3 regions of the Cohaesibacter gelatinilyticus genome follow, and region 2 is predicted to be linked to each of the others. Evidence: riboswitches for the same ligand, from Rfam matches in the RefSeq annotation. Region 2 holds a riboswitch; each other region holds the start of a gene.
What was found. Region 2 has a riboswitch for thiamine pyrophosphate ahead of thiM (hydroxyethylthiazole kinase). Riboswitches for the same ligand answer to the same signal wherever they lie in the genome.
Positions count from the first base shown of each region.

Region 1: it holds a riboswitch for thiamine pyrophosphate, as region 2 does, so the genes downstream of both, thiC (phosphomethylpyrimidine synthase ThiC) here and thiM (hydroxyethylthiazole kinase) in region 2, are expected to answer to the same signal.
Region 3: it holds a riboswitch for thiamine pyrophosphate, as region 2 does, so the genes downstream of both, CRO57_RS23775 (FAD-dependent oxidoreductase) here and thiM (hydroxyethylthiazole kinase) in region 2, are expected to answer to the same signal.

Region 1 covers NZ_OBEL01000005.1:341,051-347,857, forward strand. Annotated here, with positions in the region: gene CRO57_RS19215 (CaiB/BaiF CoA transferase family protein) at 1-380, opposite strand, end outside; gene CRO57_RS19220 (acyl-CoA dehydrogenase) at 544-1,731, opposite strand; gene gcvA (transcriptional regulator GcvA) at 2,015-2,944, opposite strand; gene CRO57_RS19230 (Rrf2 family transcriptional regulator) at 3,309-3,776, shown strand; gene CRO57_RS19235 (autoinducer binding domain-containing protein) at 3,938-4,660, shown strand; TPP riboswitch at 4,744-4,872, shown strand; gene thiC (phosphomethylpyrimidine synthase ThiC) at 5,053-6,807, shown strand, end outside.
Region 2 covers NZ_OBEL01000001.1:556,046-562,852, forward strand. Annotated here, with positions in the region: gene CRO57_RS02455 (ABC transporter ATP-binding protein) at 1-698, opposite strand, end outside; gene tenA (thiaminase II) at 748-1,440, opposite strand; gene CRO57_RS02465 (ABC transporter substrate-binding protein) at 1,440-2,378, opposite strand; gene thiD (bifunctional hydroxymethylpyrimidine kinase/phosphomethylpyrimidine kinase) at 2,462-3,283, opposite strand; gene thiE (thiamine phosphate synthase) at 3,280-3,918, opposite strand; gene thiM (hydroxyethylthiazole kinase) at 3,915-4,727, opposite strand; TPP riboswitch at 4,780-4,874, opposite strand; gene CRO57_RS02485 (bifunctional allantoicase/(S)-ureidoglycine aminohydrolase) at 5,292-6,128, shown strand; gene CRO57_RS02490 (LysR family transcriptional regulator) at 6,383-6,807, opposite strand, start outside.
Region 3 covers NZ_OBEL01000010.1:70,088-76,894, forward strand. Annotated here, with positions in the region: gene CRO57_RS23750 (class I adenylate-forming enzyme family protein) at 1-87, opposite strand, end outside; gene CRO57_RS23755 (hypothetical protein) at 348-1,298, shown strand; gene CRO57_RS23760 (thiamine phosphate synthase) at 1,349-1,990, opposite strand; gene CRO57_RS23765 (thiazole synthase) at 1,992-2,795, opposite strand; gene thiS (sulfur carrier protein ThiS) at 2,805-3,002, opposite strand; gene CRO57_RS23775 (FAD-dependent oxidoreductase) at 2,999-4,084, opposite strand; TPP riboswitch at 4,183-4,301, opposite strand; gene CRO57_RS23780 (DUF1176 domain-containing protein) at 4,424-5,557, opposite strand; gene CRO57_RS23785 (arsenate reductase) at 5,929-6,270, opposite strand; gene CRO57_RS23790 (NAD(P)-dependent oxidoreductase) at 6,298-6,807, opposite strand, start outside.

The DNA.
Region 1 (6,807 bases), on a different contig from region 2:
ATCAGGTCGGGCTTGATGGCTTTCAAGCTGTCATAATCAAGGCCATATTTCTTAAGGCCACCAACCTTGTAATTCTCAACCAGAATATCAGACTTGGCGACCAGTTCGCGGATCAGGGCTTGCCCTTCTGGCTTGGTGATATCGATGGTGACGGACTGTTTGTTGCGGTTGGTGCAACCAAAGTAAGCTGCATCCGAACGCTCATTGCCATCCTTGTCCTTCAGGTAGGGAGGGCCCCAACCGCGGGTATCATCTCCAACGCCCGGGCGCTCAACCTTGATGATATCTGCACCGAGATCGCCCAGAATTTGGCCAGACCATGGGCCAGCCAGCACACGGGTAAGATCGAGAACTCGGATATGGGAAAGAGCGCCAGTCATGTCGGGTCCTGAATATGGTCAGGCTCGGACTGGGATCATTGAGAGCACAGTTGACCTGAGAAAAGGAATTGCCCGGCTCAGGAAAGTCGGGCCGGAAAAAGTGAGAGGCGGGTTTGGGGAAAGACATCCCGCCTCTCTGATCTGATCACACAATGAGGAAGGATCAGAAGAATGCCTGCAGGCCGGTCTGGGCGCGGCCCAGAATGAGAGCATGAATGTCGTGGGTGCCCTCATAGGTGTTGACGGTTTCCAAGTTGACCATGTGACGGATCACGTGGAACTCGTCGGAGATGCCGTTGCCACCATGCATGTCACGGGCAATACGAGCGATATCGAGAGATTTACCGCAGTTGTTGCGCTTGATCAGGGAAATATTCTCAACAGGGCAATTGCCTTCGTCCATCATGCGGCCGACGCGCAGGGCGGCTTGAAGACCAAGAGTGATTTCGGTTTGCATGTTTGCCATTTTTAGCTGCATCAACTGTGTCTGAGCCAGCGGACGGCCGAACTGCTTGCGATCAAGGGTGTATTGACGGCCAGCATGCCAGCAGAATTCTGCAGCACCCAGAACGCCCCATGCAATGCCGTAACGCGCTTTGTTCAAGCAGCCGAATGGACCAGCAAGACCGGAAACATTTGGTAGCAGGTTCTCTTCAGGAACCAGAACATTATCAAGAACGATTTCACCGGTAATGGAAGCACGCAGGCTCATTTTGCCTTCGATCTTTGGCGTGGTGAAGCCTTCCATGCCACGCTCGACGATGAAGCCCTTGATCTTGTTTTCATGGGCGTCGGACTTGGCCCAGACAATGGCAATATCAGCGATCGGGGAGTTGGTGATCCACATTTTCGCGCCGTTCAGCTTGTAGCCGCCATCGACTTTCTCTGCGCGGGTTACCATGGAGCCAGGGTCAGAACCATGATCAGGTTCGGTCAGGCCAAAGCAACCAACCATTTCACCTGTTGCCAGTTTCGGCAGATATTTCTTGCGCTGCTCTTCAGTGCCGTAAGAATAGATCGGATGCATGACGAGGGAAGATTGCACGGACATGGCAGAACGATAGCCAGAGTCGACGCGCTCAACTTCGCGGGCAACCAGACCATATGCAACATGGTTGACACCAGCACAGCCATATTCCTCTGGGATGGTGGAGCCAAGGAAACCATTCTCACCCAGCTCGTTCATGATTTCACGATCGAACTTTTCGTGACGATTGGCTTCCAGAATGCGAGGCATCAGACGATCATCACAGAAAGCACGGGCCGCGTCCATGATCATGCGTTCGTCTTCGCTCAGCTGGTCACGAAAATGGAAGGGATCGTCCCAAGAGAATTGTGGTTTGGCGCACATGGCTTTTCCTTAGAGCGGTTTGGCAAGGCGTGCGCGACAAGTCCGAATAGCACGCATGCGTCTCAATCATGTATCCATCAGACAGATAGGTGACTCCGATGGTTCTTAACGGCACAATATCCATCCAGCAGGACAAAGAGAAACGAATAAATTTCAGGGGTGCATGCGTTTTGGTTATGTTAAATTGGCAAGAATTGACTGTTTTGTGCCAGTATAGCTGACGTGTGATGCATTTGTGTCATATTGGTGGATAGACTGTCGCATAGATTGAGGAGTGTCAGCATCAGTCCTGATGCTTGTTCAATTTGTTGATTTCCTTTTTGGCGCTGATGGCCTCGCGCATGATCCAGGTGCGGAAAACCTGCAAATTGGGATTGGCACGTTTGGACTGCGGATAGACAAAATAATAGTCGCCATTGGAACGGGTCAGGTGGCTATCCAGCGCAACCAGATCACCCGATGCAATTTCTTCTTCAACCAGAAATCGTGGCAGCAGTGCGACACCCATCTTGGAGGCCGCAGCGCGAATGACCATATGAAAATGCTCGAACCGTGGGCCAACATGGGGGTTAGGATGATGATGCCCGGTGACATTGAACCAATGGCTCCACAGATTGGGGCGCGAGGTTGCTTGCAGCAGAGGCTGCTCCAGTAGCAGTTGTTCAAGCCCGATTTCATCCCTGCGCCTTAGAAGATCCGGGTGAGCAAGTGGCACGATATATTCGGGCATCAAGGGGTCGGTCAGGGCTCCTGGCCAGGCACCTTCACCAAAATGAAAAGCGGCATCGATATCCTCACCCATGAACTCGAACTGCTCAATCTTGGTGACGATATGAATGAGAACTTCTGGGTGTGCTGCGGTAAATTTGGTCAGACGTGGAACCAGCCAGCGCGCACCGAATGTGGGCAGGCATGCAATAGTGAGTTCGCCACCTTGCCCGCGATAAGCCAATAATTCCAGTGTCGCGGTTTCGATATCCTGTAATTTGGTGCGGATCTTGTGGGCATAGACCTCTCCAGCTTCGGTCAGAACAAGGCCATGGCCGGTGCGTTCAAACAAACGCAGTCCCAGCAGATCTTCCATTGCTCGCATCTGGCGCGAGATGGCGCTTTGAGTCACTCCCAGTTCGCTGGCTGCTTTGGTGAAGCTGAGATGGCGAGCGGCGGCTTCAAAAGCACGCAGTGCACTAAGTGAGGGAAGATATTTCAGCATGGATCATGTGCTTTTGTTATGATGCATTGGAGATTTTGTTATTGATCGACAGCGTAAAGAATGATTTTTCGTATGAAAAGAGGGAAAATCACCAAAGAACCAAAATTTTAAGGCATGCAGGGCATGTATATTGATCATGACAAAGGTCAGCTAAATTAATTTCACATTTATAAAAATAGCTTGTTTGACCCTGATCAGTTGCAAATGCCTTTTCTGTCATTAAATTGATTAGAAACGGGGGCGACATATTTGCGTTGCAAGCGTTTGCCCTTTATATAAAGACTAGACCATTCAAATCAGCACAGGACCAAGTGGCTTGCGTAATGCAGGCAGGATTTGAATTCGTATAGGGAAGTTTTGAACCATGAGACTGACGCAACAGGCAAACTATTCTGTCCGCATCTTGATGTATTGCGCAGCAAAGCGCGAAGAGTTCGCCAAAGTGAGCGAGATCGCTCGCGTATATGATATCTCCGAATATCATCTGTTCAAGATTTTGCCTATTCTGGTTTCCAATGGCTTCATTACCACCCATCGTGGACGCAATGGTGGTTTGAAACTGGCGAAAGAACCTAAGGACATCACCTTGGGTGAGATTATTCGTGCAGCCGAGGAAAATTTCCATTTGGCTGATTGCTTTGATGAAGGCAGCTACGATTGTCCGTTGCTCTCCATGTGTGATTTCAACCATGCACTCAATGATGCTCTGGAAGCTTTTTTGAAAGCGCTGGATAAATATACGCTCGCTGACCTGACGCAAAAAGAAGGCGATATGCGCAATTTGCTGCATATTGAAGATCCCAAGGCTTCTGCCAAGCCTGTCTTAAACTAGAAAAACCACGCCAGGTTGCGCTTGTGCGCAATTAAGCAATTTAGGGTTTGGTTTTTGACCGCGCCCAACCGATTGGCTATGCTGTTTCAATTCAAGTTTATGAGTTGTTACAGAATAAGGTCTGTGTTTCCAGACCGGTCTGATTGGTTGGTAGGCGAGACATGCAATTGCAGAATCGCATTTTTGGATTTCTTGATAAAATTGAGAATGAAAGTCAGGTCGATGGCGTTCTTGAGGCGTTGAAAGGCATATCCAATGACTTCGGATATACTGGCTTTATCATGTGCGGCATTCCCGATACTGGTGAGAACCTTGAAGAATTGATCTTGTTGCAAGGCTGGTCCGAGGATTGGAATGTGCGCTATCTTGATCAGTCTTTCATTGATTTCGATCCGGTCGTGGAACGGGTGCGAACATCTCATCTTCCATTTGAATGGAGTGAAGTCGGTGGCCCCAAGGTCCGACTCTCCAAACAAGCGCGCCAGGTGATGGATGAAGCAGCATCCATTGGCATGCCGGACGGGTTTTGTGTGCCGGTTTATCGACCCGGTGCCTTTCAGGCGGCTCTGTCCTTTGGTGGAGATGGCGTAGAGCTGAGTCCCGATGACAAGCATGCTCTGCATCTAGTCGGTATTTATGCCCATAACCGGGTAAGAGACATGCTTCGAAGCAGTCCTGACAAGCCAAAGAAAAAGCTGACACCGCGTGAATGTGAATGTCTGAAATGGACATCGGTCGGCAAAACGTCGTGGGAAATTTCCCAGATCCTGAACATCTCCCAATATACAGCAGACTGGTATTTGGCGTCAGCCGCCAAGAAACTGGGGGCGGTCAATCGCACGCAAGCCGTGGCGGAGGCTCTTCGTCAGGGTTTGATCAGTTAATTCCCAAAATTACCAACTATTGCAAACGTCTGACGGAGCGCAATCTTGGATTTGACAGCTGCGTCATTTTGTTCCATGTTTCGCGCATTCACCAGGGGGGTTCCGGTAAGGAGCTGAGAGTCTGCTAGCTATGTCCGTTGGACAAGCACCGCAGTGACCCTATGAACCTGATCCAGTTCATACTGGCGTAGGGACGGTGCAGCGATACAGGACCTATCCATCCGGATTTTCTGATTTTGCTTTTATTATGTCAGACCAAACGATCTTGTTTCAGTAAGAGGCGAGTCTGATCATAAAGAAACATCTTCAGTTTCCTCTCTCCGCAATGCGGGCGCTTTATCTTCTCCGCTTGATGCTGGATCTCCAATACGCGAAATGCGCAAGGAGTTCCTATGTCTGCAAATGGCCAAACAAATGGCAAGCAACCATCCAATCAACATACAACCCCGAGTGTGACAACCGGTCCATTGCCGGGTTCGTCCAAGATCTATCAGCCCAGCTTGCTCTATCCGGGCTTGAAGGTTGCGATGCGTGAAATTGCTGTTCATCCAACAGCGGGTGAGCCGCCGGTGCGGGTTTACGATCCATCCGGACCTTATACAGATCCGAACGAGCCAATTGATATTCAGAAAGGCCTGAAGCGCATTCGTGCTGGCTGGGCGGAAGCACGTGGTGACGTGGAGAGCTATGTCGGTCGTGATGTGAAACCGGAAGATAATGGTTTTGCAAAGGGAGATCGTCTCGTGCCGGAATTTCCGGTCAAGCATCAGCCATTGCGCGCCAAGGATGGCAAGGCGATCACGCAAATTGCTTATGCGCGCGCCGGTATCATCACCCCGGAAATGGAATATGTGGCCATTCGCGAAAATCTGGGGCGCGAGGTGCTAGCCGGGAACGTGGAACGCGACGGAGAAGCCTTCGGTGCCTCCATTCCGGATCACGTCACGGCAGAATTTGTTCGTGATGAGATTGCCCGTGGGCGTGCCATCATTCCAAACAATGTCAATCACCCCGAATGTGAGCCGATGATCATTGGCCGAAATTTTCTGGTCAAGATCAATGCTAACATCGGCAACTCAGCCGTGACCTCTTCCATGGCAGAAGAAGTCGACAAGATGGTTTGGGCCACCCGTTGGGGGGCTGATACGGTGATGGACCTCTCGACCGGTCGAAATATCCATAATATCCGCGAATGGATCGTCCGGAACTCTCCAGTGCCGATTGGCACCGTGCCGCTTTATCAGGCATTGGAAAAGGTCAATGGCATTGCCGAGGATCTGAGCTGGGGAGTGTTCCGTGACACGCTGATCGAACAAGCCGAACAGGGCGTTGACTATTTCACCATCCATGCGGGTATAAGACTGCACCATGTTCCCCTGACAGTGGATCGGGTGACCGGCATTGTTTCCCGTGGCGGTTCCATCATGGCCAAATGGTGCCTGCATCATCACAAGGAAAGCTTCCTGTATGAGCATTTCGCCGATATCTGCGACATCATGCGAGCCTATGACGTCTCCTTCTCACTTGGCGATGGATTGCGCCCAGGCTCGATTGCTGATGCCAATGATGCGGCGCAGTTTGCTGAGCTGGAAACCTTGGGTGAGCTGACCAAAATCGCTTGGGAAAAGGATTGTCAGGTCATCATTGAAGGACCAGGCCATGTGCCGATGCACAAGATCAAGGAGAATATGGAGAAGCAACTGAAAGAGTGCGATGAGGCTCCTTTCTATACGCTTGGGCCACTCACCACCGACATTGCGCCGGGTTATGATCACATCACCTCCGGCATTGGTGCCGCCATGATTGGTTGGTTTGGTACTTCAATGCTGTGCTATGTGACGCCCAAGGAGCATCTTGGTTTGCCAAACCGGGATGATGTGAAAACCGGCGTGATCACCTATAAGATTGCCGCTCATGCCGCAGATCTAGCCAAGGGCCATCCGGCGGCGAAATTGCGCGATGATGCCATGTCCCGGGCGCGGTTTGAATTCCGCTGGGAAGATCAGTTCAATCTGGGTTTGGATCCGGAAACCGCGCGATCTTTCCATGATGAAACCTTGCCGGCTGCAGCTCACAAAGTGGCGCATTTCTGCTCCATGTGTGGACCGAAATTCTGCTCCATGCGCATCTCTCATGACATCCGTGCT
Region 2 (6,807 bases):
AGCCTTCCCTGACAGGCCAGCATTGCTTCATCATCAACCGCACGAACAGCCGGGCTGGCTGGTGGTTCCACTTCGCTGAGACCTTTTTCACTCATTAGATAGATAGTCTCGCCTAACCGGGCAGCTTCTGCTGGATCATGGGTAACCAAAAGGATGGTCGAATGTTGAAGCCATTCGGCAGCCAATTCCTGCATTTCAGACCGCATGCGGGCATCCAGCGCTGAGAAAGGTTCGTCCAGCAGCACGATGGAGCGTTCTTCCATCAAGGTACGGGCGAGAGCAACGCGTTGCCGTTGACCACCAGAAAGGGCTGATGGTTTCTTGGAGATGTGATCTGCCAGCTCAAGCTTGGCCAGGAGATCCTGCGCTTTATCTTTGTCGCCGTTGGAGCCGCGTAGTCGTGCTCCGATCAGCACATTGTCGAGCACGGTTGCCCAAGGCATCAGCAAATCGGTTTGGGCCATATAGGCCAAGCGATCGCTAAGCGGCTGACCGTCCGTTGCATCAATGGAGCCTTCGAAAGTCACTCCGGCTGCCAGACCGGCAATAAGGCGAAGGATGGTTGTCTTGCCAATCCCGGATGGACCAAGCAGGCAGGTCCATTCTCCGGGTTTCAAGGTAAGTTCCAATTGGTCAAACAAGGGTACCGCATCAAAATGCGCCTTACCTGTAAGGGAAATTCCAATCGGGTTCGCCATTCCATCGCCTTATTATCGTTTGTCTTTTGTGGGGCAGGTGAGTGCTTTACTAGTCAGCTCCCGCCATACCCATATCCCAAAAGCCTGCTTCCAGCTTGGTAGCCATGGTGAAGCGCTCACACAGTTTGGCCCAACGTGGGGAAGACTCGAAGTCGTCGCCGATACGGGCGGCGACTGCGCGATCAAGCATGCTACCAACATCGCGGCAAACATCCTGAAACTCTTCGCCAGCATAGGTATCAATCCATTGCTGATAAGGAGTGCCCTCAGTTGCTTCACGCCCCAGACGTTCACCAATCTCGCCATAGCCAAGCACGCATGGCATCAGGGCAGCCAGAAGATCAACCAGGTCACCATTCTGCCCTGCATCCAGCACATAGCGGGTATAGGCAAGATTGGCAAATTCTTCCTCGGCTTCAAACAGCTGCTCTTCGCTGATGCCATGTTCGGCACAAATGCCGACATGGAGTTGCATCTCGAAATTGACCAGCGCATTGACGGTGCCAGAGGCGATTTTCAACTCTTCCAGGCTTTCCGATTTCACCACTGCCAAAGCCCAAGCTCTGGAGAAGTGGATCAGAAAGACATAATCCTGGATGAGATAGTGCAGAAAGGCTTCTTTCGGCAATGTGCCGTCTTTTAGTCCTTCTACAAAGGCGTGGCGGGCATAGAGATCCCATGCCTTGCCGCTTGCCTGTCGCCAGAGCTGATATGCCCGGCCATAGTCAGGATGAGCCGTCATTATTTGGCTGCACCCAGATCGATTGCCAGATCAGAAACTGGTAGAATTTTCTTGGTCAGACCAGATTTCAGCAGGAAGTCTTCGTAGCGAGCGTAACGACCATGGTCGAGCGCCGCTGGAGACAGGGTGAAGCGTGGCCAGGTATCAACCCAGGCCTTGGCGTTCAACTCATCTTGCAGCTCTTTGGAGGTGCCAGAGAAGATTTTCCAGGATTCTTCCGGATAGTTCACGATGAACTGGGTTGCTTTCTCGGTAGCTGCCAGGAAGCGCTTGATCTTGTCAGCATCCATTTTCTCTGGATTGGCGACATAGATCAGCTCATCATAGGATGGGATGCCCTGTGCTTCTGGGTAGAAACAACGACCAGCAATGCCTTCAATTTCCATCTGGTTCAGCTCAAAGTTACGGAAAGCACCGATAACAGCATCAACCTGTTTACTCATCAGGGATGGAGACAGCGACCAGTTGACATTGACCATCTCGACATCGGTCATTTTCAGACCATCTGACGCCAGCATGGTGCCTAGAACGGCTTCTTCAACACCTGCAACAGAGAAGCCAACCTTCTTGCCTTTCAGATCTGAAATCTTCTTGATCGGACCGTCTTCAAGAACCAGAAGACAGTTCAGTGGGGTGCCAACCAAGGTGCCAACGCGCTTCAGTGGCAGACCTTCAGCAACTTGCAAATGCAACTGTGGCTGATAGGAAACAGCCAGATCAGCTTTGCCAGCAGCAGCGAGCTTTGGTGGGTCAGCAGGATCAGCTGGAGCGATCACTTCCACTTCAAGGCCTTGCTCTTTGAAATAGCCTTTTTCCTGGGCAACGATGATAGGGCCGTGGTCAGGGTTTACGAACCAGTCAAGGATCAGAGACAGCTTATCGGCAGCAAATGCAGGCGCTGCAAACAGAAGTGAAGCAAGAAAAACAAAGAGACGCATGACTGCGATCCTTTCAAGTCTTTGTATCAATCGCGCTCTCACTCAATGACTGACAGCGCATCCGGGGGATATTGGTGGGCGTATTATTCAGCCCACAATTCATGAAAGTGGTGGGTTGGACCGTGACCGGTCTTATCCTTGTTATGGGAACCGACATTCAGATCATCAGCCATGGCGACCGCACCAGCCAGATAGGACTTGGCAGCCGCAACCGCAGCTGCGGGATCTTTTTCCTTTGCAAGTTCAGCAGCGAGGGCTGCAGAAAGCGTGCAGCCTGTACCATGGGTGTTGACCGTATTGATGCGCTCGGCCTCGAACCAACTCACTCCATCTTCCGTGACCAAAAGATCGGGACTTTCTTCGCTATCCAGATGACCACCCTTCATAAGAATGGCTTTGGGTCCGAGAGCAAGAAGTGCCTTGCCTTGGGCAAGCATTTCATCACGCGTTTTGGCTTCGGTCTGACCAAGCAGAGCAGCGGCTTCTGGAAGGTTAGGGGTCAGCATGTGTGCCAATGGCAACAAGCGCGTACGAACCATCTCCATGGCTTCAGGTTCCAGCAATGGATGACCACCTTTGGCAATCATCACCGGATCCAGCACAATCGGAACATCCTTGTGGGAGTGTAAGGCGTCCGCAACCGCTGCAGCAATATCAGCATTGGCAATCATACCGATTTTGACAGCATCGACGCGGATGTCGTCAAAAATGGAGGCAATCTGATCGGCCACAAATGATGGGGGCACCAGATGAACACCGCTGACCCCTTGTGTGTTCTGCGCGGTCAATGCCGTCAATGCGGTCATGCCATAGACACCACGCGCTGAAAAGGCTTTCAAATCAGCCTGAATGCCAGCACCACCAGAGGGATCAGAACCGGCAATGGAAAGAGCGGTGGCAATCATGATCGTGCCTCCTTGATCAATTTGGAAAATTCTTCGGTTGCGGAGGTTACATCTTTCTGGCCGCAAATGGCTGAGACAATTGCAAGGCCATCAGCGCCCGCCTCAAGTATCTGCGCAACATGCTCTGCTTTCAGGCCACCAATCGCCACCGTCGGTACGGGGCTGGCAACTGCAATCTCAGCCAATCCATCAAAGCCAATGGCAGGTTTATGATCTGGTTTGGTTGGGGTCGCAAAGACAGGTCCAATACCGATATAATCAACCTGACTTGCATCGACCTGTTTGACCAGATCGAGCCTCTCGACGGATAGGCCCAAAATCATCTCCGGCCCAATCAGCTTACGCGCTTCCTCAACCGGCATATCCCCTTGACCAATATGCAAGACATCTGCTTGCAGGGCATGGGCAGCTTCTACATTGTCGTTGATCACCAGAGCGACTTCGGTGCCCTTCAGCACTTCTTTCAGCTCCTTTCCAATGGCGATGAACTCTTCTGTAGTCGCTGTCTTATGGCGTAGTTGCACGGCGGTGATCCCCCCAGCAACGGCTCGCCGGGTGGTCTCCACCATACCCAAAGGCTCACAAAGGTCGGGGTCGAGAACCAGATAGAGCGAAAGATCGATCATCTGTCTCATGCAACAACCCGATCAGCAGAAATATCTTCTGGCTGGAGAGCGGTCAGTTGATCCAGAAACTGCCAGGCAAAGGAACCGGGCCCTTTGGCTGTTTGAGCAGTCCATGTGCCTGCTTCAGCAAACAGGGCAAGGGATGCAGCAGTGGCAAGGAACGCATCCTTCTCCACTGCTGCAAATGCCCCCACCAATGTCGTCAGTGAGCAGCCCATCGCAGTGATCTGTGACATCAGGGCGGAGCCGCCTGCAATACGCGCCTCTCGATTGGCATCACAAACAAAGTCAATTTCACCGGTCACGGCGACTACACAGTCATGTTGTTTGGCAAGGGCACGAGCAGCACCTTCAGCAGCGGCAACTTCATCACCGGCATCGACACCTTGGCCGGAGCTGGCTTCACCTGCCAGCGCCATGATCTCGGATGCATTGCCACGGACAATGGTTGGCTTCAATGCCATCAAGTCAGCTGCTGCCTCGCGTCGAAGAGACGTCGCAAAATGAGCAACGGGATCCAAGACCCACGGCTTGCCAGCTTCATTGGCAGCATTGGCTGCATTCTTCATTCCCTCGATCCAGTGAGGAGACAGAGTGCCTATATTGACGGTGAGGGAAGATGCGATAGCTGCGAACTCACCACTCTCTTCCGGGCTATGTACCATGGCAGGTGAGGCACCAGCAGCCAGCAGCACATTGGCTGAGATATTCATGGCCACATAATTGGTGATGCAATGAACCAATGGATTGGTCGCACGCATGGAAGCAAAACAGGCCTGAATATCGGCATGCAATTTTTTGGAGGAAACGTCGCTCATATGAACACTCCCTTGGGAGGGAGTGGCTGGATAAATCCCAACACAAGCTTTGAGACTATCCGACGCGACTCCCTACGCCAGTATGATCTGGATCAGGTGATAAGGGTTCTTCTCAGCCCGACTTAACGGACGCCCCTGTCTTGAGCTTTTGACTAATCACAAAATGCAAAATTTGTCACGCAAAAAAGTTTTTATATTAAATTCAGATCTGTATTTAATTTTTCTTTGAATCTTTTTCTGAACTTGAACCACTTTAAGGAGTTAAAGTGCGGATGTTACTTTAAGAGGGTATAATTATTTATATTAATCAGTATGTTATAGGCTAGTTTAGAATCGGATTTTGAATCATGTTAAGTGATTCTCAGCTCATCTGATCGAGGCATGGCTTGTCCTTGAAACAACTCAAGAAAAGCTGTGTGTCATCAAAGTCGGGCAGTGGTGAATTTTTGATTTTCAATTTTTCCAAGGCAGTCCTTCATGACTGAAAGCAGTGACCGCCAAGCGCAAATTTGCTTTGATGAGTCGGATAGAAGAGCGCTCCGTTTTGCAATTTTGAAAGACCCTATGAGCAACAAATCCTATCATTCTCCGGTCGGAGGCCTGCCTCCTCAAAGTCAACTGACAAGTGGTCGAGCCGTCTTTACTGACGCCTATTGTGTCATTCCCAAAGGGGTGATGAGCGACATTGTCACTTCAAATCTGCCCTTCTGGGAAGGCAGCAGAAGTTGGGTTCTGTCACGTCCCTTATCAGGCTTCTCGGAAAGCTTCTCTCATTACCTGACCGAGCTATCACCTAGCGGCGGAAGTGCTAGACCTGAGACCGAACAGGGTATTGAACATGTGCTGTTTGTCGTCGAGGGTGAGGTTGAGCTGACCTTGTTGGGTGAGGTCAAAAAGCTTGGCGAAGGCGGCTATGCTTATCTACCATCAGATGCTGATTGGCAGCTTTGGAACAGGAGCAAGGGCAGGGCAGTCTTTCACTGGATCAGAAAATATTATGAAGTGGTAGAGGGCATCGATATTCCATCTGCCTTCACCGCCAATGAGAAGGACATAACTCCGGATCTGATGCCGGATTGCAATGGTGTTTGGGCGACAACGCGCTTTGTCGAAGGAGATGACATGCGTCACGATATGCACGTCAATATTGTCACCTTCCAACCTGGCGGCGTGATCCCGTTTGCTGAGACCCATGTCATGGAGCATGGTCTCTTCGTGTTGCAAGGGAAAGCAGTCTATTTGCTCAATCAGGATTGGGTTGAGGTTGAAGCTGGTGACTATATGTGGCTTCGCGCCTTTTGCCCGCAAGCGTGCTACGCGTCAGGACCGGGGCCGTTTCGATATCTGCTCTATAAAAATGTCAATCGCCATATGCCTTTCCCGAAAGGGCTTAGGACGTAGGCTCATAAATGAGCTGTATTTGGCGTCAAAATGGTTTGATATGGCTAGAAAAAGAGTGAAGGATGGGCTGGATGCCCATTCAAGCTCTTTGCCGACGCCAGAGCTTGACCATTTTGTCGTCCAAAGGATAGGGCGATTTTTTCCGATCACTACGTCGCAAGGATTTGAAAATGCAACACATTGCCTGCATCCTTACTCCTTGCGATCGAAAAAACTTACCTCTACCAAATGCACCGCATTTATGAGCCTACGTCCTAGGACGTAACAGACATAACCTGCTTTTTGCTCTCATCAGCCATATAGTCGACAAACAACCGAATCTTTGGATCTAGCAGTTTGCGGTGTGGATAGAGGCAGGCAAAGCTCGAAGGCATGGGCGGAGTTTCTTCCAGAATGGGAACCAGAGTTCCGCTCGCAAGATGGTTGGCGATGTCAAAGCGTGGTTTGTTGACAATGCCGTGCCCATCCAAGGCCCACTCGGTCAGAACATCGCCATCATCGCTGTCATATTGGCCAGAGACTTCGAGCTTGATCGGGCCATCCTGTCCTTCAACCATCCAGAAATACTCCGGAGAACGCGGATAGCGTAGCATCAGGCAATTATGCTGGTCTTCTACCAGATCGAGCGGCGTGTTGGGTGTGCCACGCGTTTCAAGATAAGCCGGCGATGCAGCCAGGA
Region 3 (6,807 bases), on a different contig from region 2:
AGCCCGTTGAAGGCTATCAAAGAGATCTGCTTTTCCCGCCAGTAATGTCGTGGCGTTGCCAAGTCGAAAAGGGGACCTGTCCGTCATTCTGTTCAATCTGTTTATGTGTACCAGGAATGTTGCGGCGCCACTGTACCGCATTGCTCACCAATAGTGCATTAAATTTTAGAGACCTCAGAAAGGTCTTGTTTACTCCAGTTTCAGTCAGTTGCGCCCAGAAGCGGGTTTCGAGGCGGCTTTTCACGTTTATGCAAGTTCCTTTTGTTGTCATGACACCAAGACAAAGGAAGGCTTCTCAGGAAGTCTGACCATTTAATGATATTTGGCAATCAATAAGGATGCTGCACATGACTGCAGATATGGGGCAAATTGTAACCGGCTGGAAACCGCAATTTTCCAAATTGTGGAGCAAACACACTCTGGTGATTGAGCATAGTCTACACAAATCAGATTTGTTCAGCGAAGAGGCTTTGGCAAAATTGATCGAGAAAACTCCGCCTGAGCATTATAATCTCGCGACCATGGGCGAGGGAGATCCGAAGACCGCCGATTGGCGCGAAGGTGTTTTAGGAAGTGCTTCGGGCGCAGAGGCTATTGAAGCAATCAAGAAGGGACGCCTGTGGCTCAATATTCGCCATTGTCAGGATTTTGACCCTCGATACAAGGCTGTCTTGGATCAGCTCTTTGAAGAATTCGAAAGTCATGTTCCTGGCTTGAATACCTACAAGCGCAATATGGGCATTCTCATTACTTCTCCCAAATGCCAGACCCTCTACCATTTCGATCTCCCAGGGCAGCATCTTTGGCAGATTGCGGGGCGCAAGAAAGTCTATATCTATCCCAACCGCGAACCGTTTATCTCAGGAGTGGATCGCCAAAGAGTTCTGCTACGAGAGACGCGCGAGGAATTTCCTTTTGAGCCCTGGTATGATGATTATGCTGAAATCTATCATCTGGAACCGGGCCAGATGGCTTATTGGCCTCTACATGCGCCTCACCGGGTTGAGAATGAAGATTGTTTGAATATCTCGCTGACGCTGGAGCACTGGGATACCGAAGTGCGCAACGCCTATGCCGTGAATTATGGTAACGGCGTGCTGAAGCGCTTCTTTGGTTATGAAGCCAAGAATAACAAGCCAAGTGGACTGCATGTCTATCCGAAAGCCGCTTTATCCATGGCATATAAAAAACTGGGTTTTGAGAAATCCGGTTCTTACAAGGATGAGGTTGATTTCAAGCTTGACGCTAAGCAGCCTCAAGGATTCGCAGACATACCACTTACGGCCAAGTTTGCGTGATGTTGGAATGAGATCTAAAAAAGGCGGTTTGCGGAGCCGCCTTTTTTTGATCAGGACTGGGCGGAGCGCCAAGGCTGGGTCACCGAAATCCATTCTCTGGTTCTTGCTTCCGGATTGTCATTCAGCAAGATATCGGTAACGACTGCCGCACTGTCTGCACCAGCACGCAAGACATCAGGAGTACGCTCGGGGGTTAAACCACCAATGCCGACCAAAGGCATGTCTCCCAAAGCCTTCTTCCAAACCAGAAGCTTCTCCAATCCCTGCGGTGCCCAGGGCATCTTTTTCAAGATTGTCTGATAGATAGGACCAAGGGCGATATAGTTCGGCTTTGCATCCAAAGCAGCCTTCAACTCCGCCCCGTCATGAGAAGAGAGGCCAAGTTTCAGGTTTGCAGCACGAATAGCGTCGAGATCAGCGTCGGCAAGATCTTCCTGACCCAAATGTAGCCATTCACACTCTTCCTCAATTGCGAGTTGCCAATAATCATTGATCACCAGTTTGCAATCATGCGCGGCACAGATTGCTTTGGCAGCTTTGACTTGAGCACGGATATCGTCGTCAGGTTTGTCCTTGATGCGCAACTGCACCAATTTCACCCCAAGCGGCACCAAACGTTCGACCCAGTTTGCACTGTCGACAATCAGATAGAAGGGGTCGAGTATTTCAACGCTTCGAGATTGATCGCTCATTTTAAACCTCCCCAAATACAGCTTGGCCGATCACTGGAGTTGAAGGAACCGCCATATCCCGTGGCTCAAGCATGCCTGCCAAATAAGCCTGGCGTCCGGCATCAGTTGCCTTGCCAAAGGCTTCTCCCATCAAGGCTGGGTCACCTGCTTTCGCCACAGCCGTGTTCAGCAGCACTGCGTCAAAGCCCAGTTCCATCACTTGTGTTGCATGAGATGGGCGACCAAGACCAGCATCCACAATCATCGGGATTTCAGGAAAATTTCCGCGAATGGCGCGAAGGCCATGAACATTCACAGGCCCCTGTGCCGAGCCAATTGGGGCACACCAAGGCATCAAGACCTTGCAGCCCGCTTCCAGCAAACGTTCGGCCAGAACCAGATCATCGGTCATATAAGGAAAGACTTCAAACCCATCAGCAACCAGTTCTCGTGCTGCTTCCACCAGTGCAAAGATATCAGGCTGTAAGCTGTCGTGATGGCCAATCACTTCCAACTTGATCCAGTTGGTCTTGAACAGATCTCGAGCCATTTTGGCTGTCAGAATGGCTTCTTTGGCAGTATGGCAACCTGCGGTATTGGGCAGAATATGGACGCCAAGATTTTGGATCAGATCCCAAAAGCTGCCACCGCTGCTCTGGCCGTCCGCTCCTTTGGGCAGTTCCCGGCGCAAGGACACCGTAATGATTTCGGAACCTGACCGTTCGACCGCATTTGCCAATATGGCAGGAGAGGGATATTGCGCTGTTCCCAGCAACATACGAGACGAAACGATGCGACCATAGAGCGTGAGTTGATCATTGTTCATGGACATCAATCAGCCTCCCTGCATTGGGCTTAGAATTTCCACGCGCTGCCCTTCTTTCAGAAGAAAAGCGTCTCGATCTTCTGCGGCGACGAGTTCGCCATCAACGGCAGTGGCGAGCCAATCGCCGCTGAACTCCATCTCTTCAAGCAGGGATGAAAGGGTGGTAGCTTCGACCGTCGTGGTCTCGCCATTTACGATCAGTTTCATTGTCTCACCTTTTCGGCTGGTTCAGACAGATAGGATAGGGACGTTACGGGGAAGTCGGCATCTTGAACATTGTCAAGCGCCCAGTTGGCAGCGGCTTCTGCCAATAGCGGGCCCAGGGCATATCCATGACGATAATAGCCGTTGATCGAGAGGGTGCGGTTCTTCTCATCAAAATGCATCTTAGGCAGATTATCAGGAAAGGCAGGACGTACCCCGACCCCGGTTTCGATGATTTCTGCTTCACCAAAAGCAGGAACGACTGCATAGGCGGCGTTGAGAAATTCCATCATGGAGCGCGCTGTGATGGCGCCATCATGTTTGCTTTCAATCATGGTAGCCCCCACCATGAAGTGATGATTATCACGGGGCACGATGTAAAGCGGGATGCGTGGATGTAGAAGGCGCACTGTGCGGGTCAGGCTTACTTCTGGTGCATGCAAAAGCAGCATTTCACCACGCACCCCGCGCCGTTCAGGAAGGGGCGCACTCATCCCTCGGCAATCCAACTCCAAATCACATTGGCCCAACATGGATTGGTCGCAAGAAAAACGGATATCACCGCCTAATTCCTTGACTTTGCTTAAGAGTGTTTCCAACGCTATACGAGGATCCATATGAGCCTCACTTGCATAAAACAGACCTTGGCGGAAAGTGCTGTTCAAATCAGGCTCCAATTCGCGGATCTCTGACTCATCCACCAACTTGTGGCCATTGGTCATGCGAGAGAAGCGCGTCAGATCTGCTTGATCTCGAGGCGGTGCGACAACCAATGTACCGTGATGGCTGACCAGTCCTTCCTCGACCTTGTCCCACCAATCAATGGAACTGACGCCACGGCGCTCAATCACTTCTTCGGCGCTTTCCCGCTCGCAATAAGGGGCCAGCATGCCTCCTGCATACCAGGAGGCGTGCCCTGCGAGCGACGGACGTAATTCGCTGATGAGGATTTTTGCGTCGCGACGGGCAAATGAGAGCGCCGTGCAGAGGCCGGCAATGCCAGCACCACGAATATGAATATCGGGAAGAGGGGATAGATTTATGGCCGGGTGAGACAGGCCAGATGAGGTATTTATATTGGACATGAATTGCCTCGTCTAAAGCTTTCGACAAGGCTCATCCAACGAATGAGAGAATGCCAGGGTTAGATTGAGAAAACTAGTAAACCCATGATGAGTGGGACCCTTGGCAACAGCATCTCCCTCCGCCAGTATGAGCTGGATCAGGTTCTTCGGGTAACTGCGCTGGATCACTCCGCGGCACGACTCTCAGCCCCCTGTCGGGACTCCCCAAGCTGTTGCGGAGACAATGCTGACCAGGATCAGCATTGTCAATGCCAAAGGGCTCGGTCTTGGCTTTTTGGAAAAGTTTTCACATGCAGGGATTGCAAAGCAGGAGCAATAATTTGGCTAGGACCATGCCGCCTAGTTCACTTTCGGCCACTTGGTTGGACCACCTGCGTAGTCGCCGTCGCAATCATCCTTGACCCGCATTTCCTTCAAATTGAAGAAATAGGTGCCGTTCTGGTTCATCAAGGACCAGCGAGAGTAAGAGCCACAATCCCCGAGCCCACGGCCCTTGAAAAAGCTCTCCAGATTTTTGTTCTTGAAATCCCAGCTGATATTCCAGGCATCAGGCATTTCCTGCTTTGCTTGGGCTTTGCCATTCACTCTGAATGGAATCTGTGAGATCAGTTTGGTTGTGTCATTGGGCTCGAAGAACAGACTATATGGCTGGTTATAGGCGCCACCTGTTCCACAAGGCAGACTATAGAGCGTGCCGCCATCGCTCTTTCCTTTTGTTCCAATCTGCATCTTGAAGCCATCGCCAAAGGTCAGGCGCTCCATTTTCGTATCACTAAAGAAGCTACATTCCTTCTCTTCGCCTACAAACCAATTTGTCAATATTGATCGCGGCACTTGATCAAGCCGCGTAATGGACTCAATATTCAGCCGAGGGTTCGGCTTCTTGGTGCCGATGGCGTGAAAGGCATAGGGAGTATCCAGCAGATCCTGGAATTCATCGAGGAACAGCATGGAGGCCACAGTCCCCGCTAGCGAGAACTGGCTATCGATTTGCTCTCCATTCTTACGCAAGACTATCAAAGCCTGACTGCCTTTTTTCAGGTCTTCAATTGCAGAATCGACTACACTTTGCTGACTGACCACATAGTTTGTGGAACCGATTGCAGGATCATCTGGTTGAAGCTCGATATGCAGCAGTTCCTTATCGTCGATGAGGAAGTCGATCTGATCTCCTGCAGAAAATGCATCCTTAGCTTCCAGAACCAGTTCCAGAGGCGCAGAAAGTGGATTGTGGCGACGGATTGATAGCGTCGTGATGCCATTATACGCTTTGGCGGATGTAGAGACAGAGCAAGAGAGCGCTATCGTACACCAGGTCCGACTGTCCTTGAACTCGCGAAAACCGCCCGCATTGGTATTAGCTATGCCGATGAAACTTGCGATGCCAACAGAAGCAAGCAAGGCAAGCTGTCTGGATGCTAACCGGAAGGTTTTGGCTATTGGCCGAAGAGAAAACAGAAACGATTTGGTCATGAAAAGCCCCTTCGAATGTGAATGCCTATCCTGAAAATATGCATCATCTTCCGTCATGGACAGCTAACAGTCAAAAGGTTTGAGCCTTCAACGCTCAAATGGACCTTGTGGAAACCGCTCATATCACAGCAAGTCGCAAAACCAATGAAAAACCTGACCTTGATGAGTGATGATAGGCGGTCAACCTTGCCAATACCGGTTTGCGTCTTGCTGCATGAATATTTTCTCGCAGGAATGAGGAGAGAGAATGAAGGGAATGTGTAGGCCTGGGATTTCTCAGATAGTCGTGAAAATGCCCGCTCAATTGACTATGGCGGGCATTCGCGCGCATCGAAAAGCGCTGATGATTAGCGGGCCGAAAATTGAGCTAACTAGCCCAAGAGAGCGGCTTGTTCTTTTTTTCCAAATCCAACGGTAACGGTTTCGCCATCATCAAATACCGGGCGCTTGATCAATGTCGGATTGGCAAGCATCAATGCCTTTGCTTTCTCCATATTTGGATCGGCTTTTTCTTCGTCGGACAGAGCGCGCCAGGACGTTGAGCGGCGATTGAGCAGAAGTTCCCATCCGGCAGCTTCCAGCCAGCGATCAAGATCAGTCTCACTCAGTCCATCTACACGAAAGTCAACAAACTGATGTGCCTTACCTGTACCTTCAAATGCCTTGAGTGCCTTGCGACAGGTATCGCAGGTTTTGATGCCGTGAATTTTCATAAGCAGAATCCTGATAGAAATTGGGTGTTAGTTATCCTGAGACGAACGATAAGGCTTGAGTACCAATATGGATTGAATGATGGCCTGCTGTAACCCTTCATCAGGGCTTGCTGATACAGCATCGAGTGCGCTTTCAACATCCTTCTTCAGAATGCCGATGGTATTGTCCGGCTCAAATCCACAAACCGCAAACTCGATATCATGGAAATGGCTGCCCAGCCATGTCTGACCGGAGCTGTCATGCATCAGAGAGAGTAGCTTGTCATGATCGACTTCAAGCTCATCTGCCCAATCCAGAACTTGGCGCACGGCAACGGTGGAAGTCGCTGCAATGAAGTTGTTGAGCACCTTGGCGGTCATGCCAGCTCCGTAGTCTCCCATTCGATGAAGTTTGCTGCCCATGGTTTGGAAAAGTGGCGTTAGAGCGTCCAGCGTTTCATCCTCTCCGCCGAGCATGAAGGAAAGACGTGCTTCTTCTGCCGCAATCACTGCACCAGACATGGGAGCGTCGATCAGGGTTACGCTTTTCGGCACTCT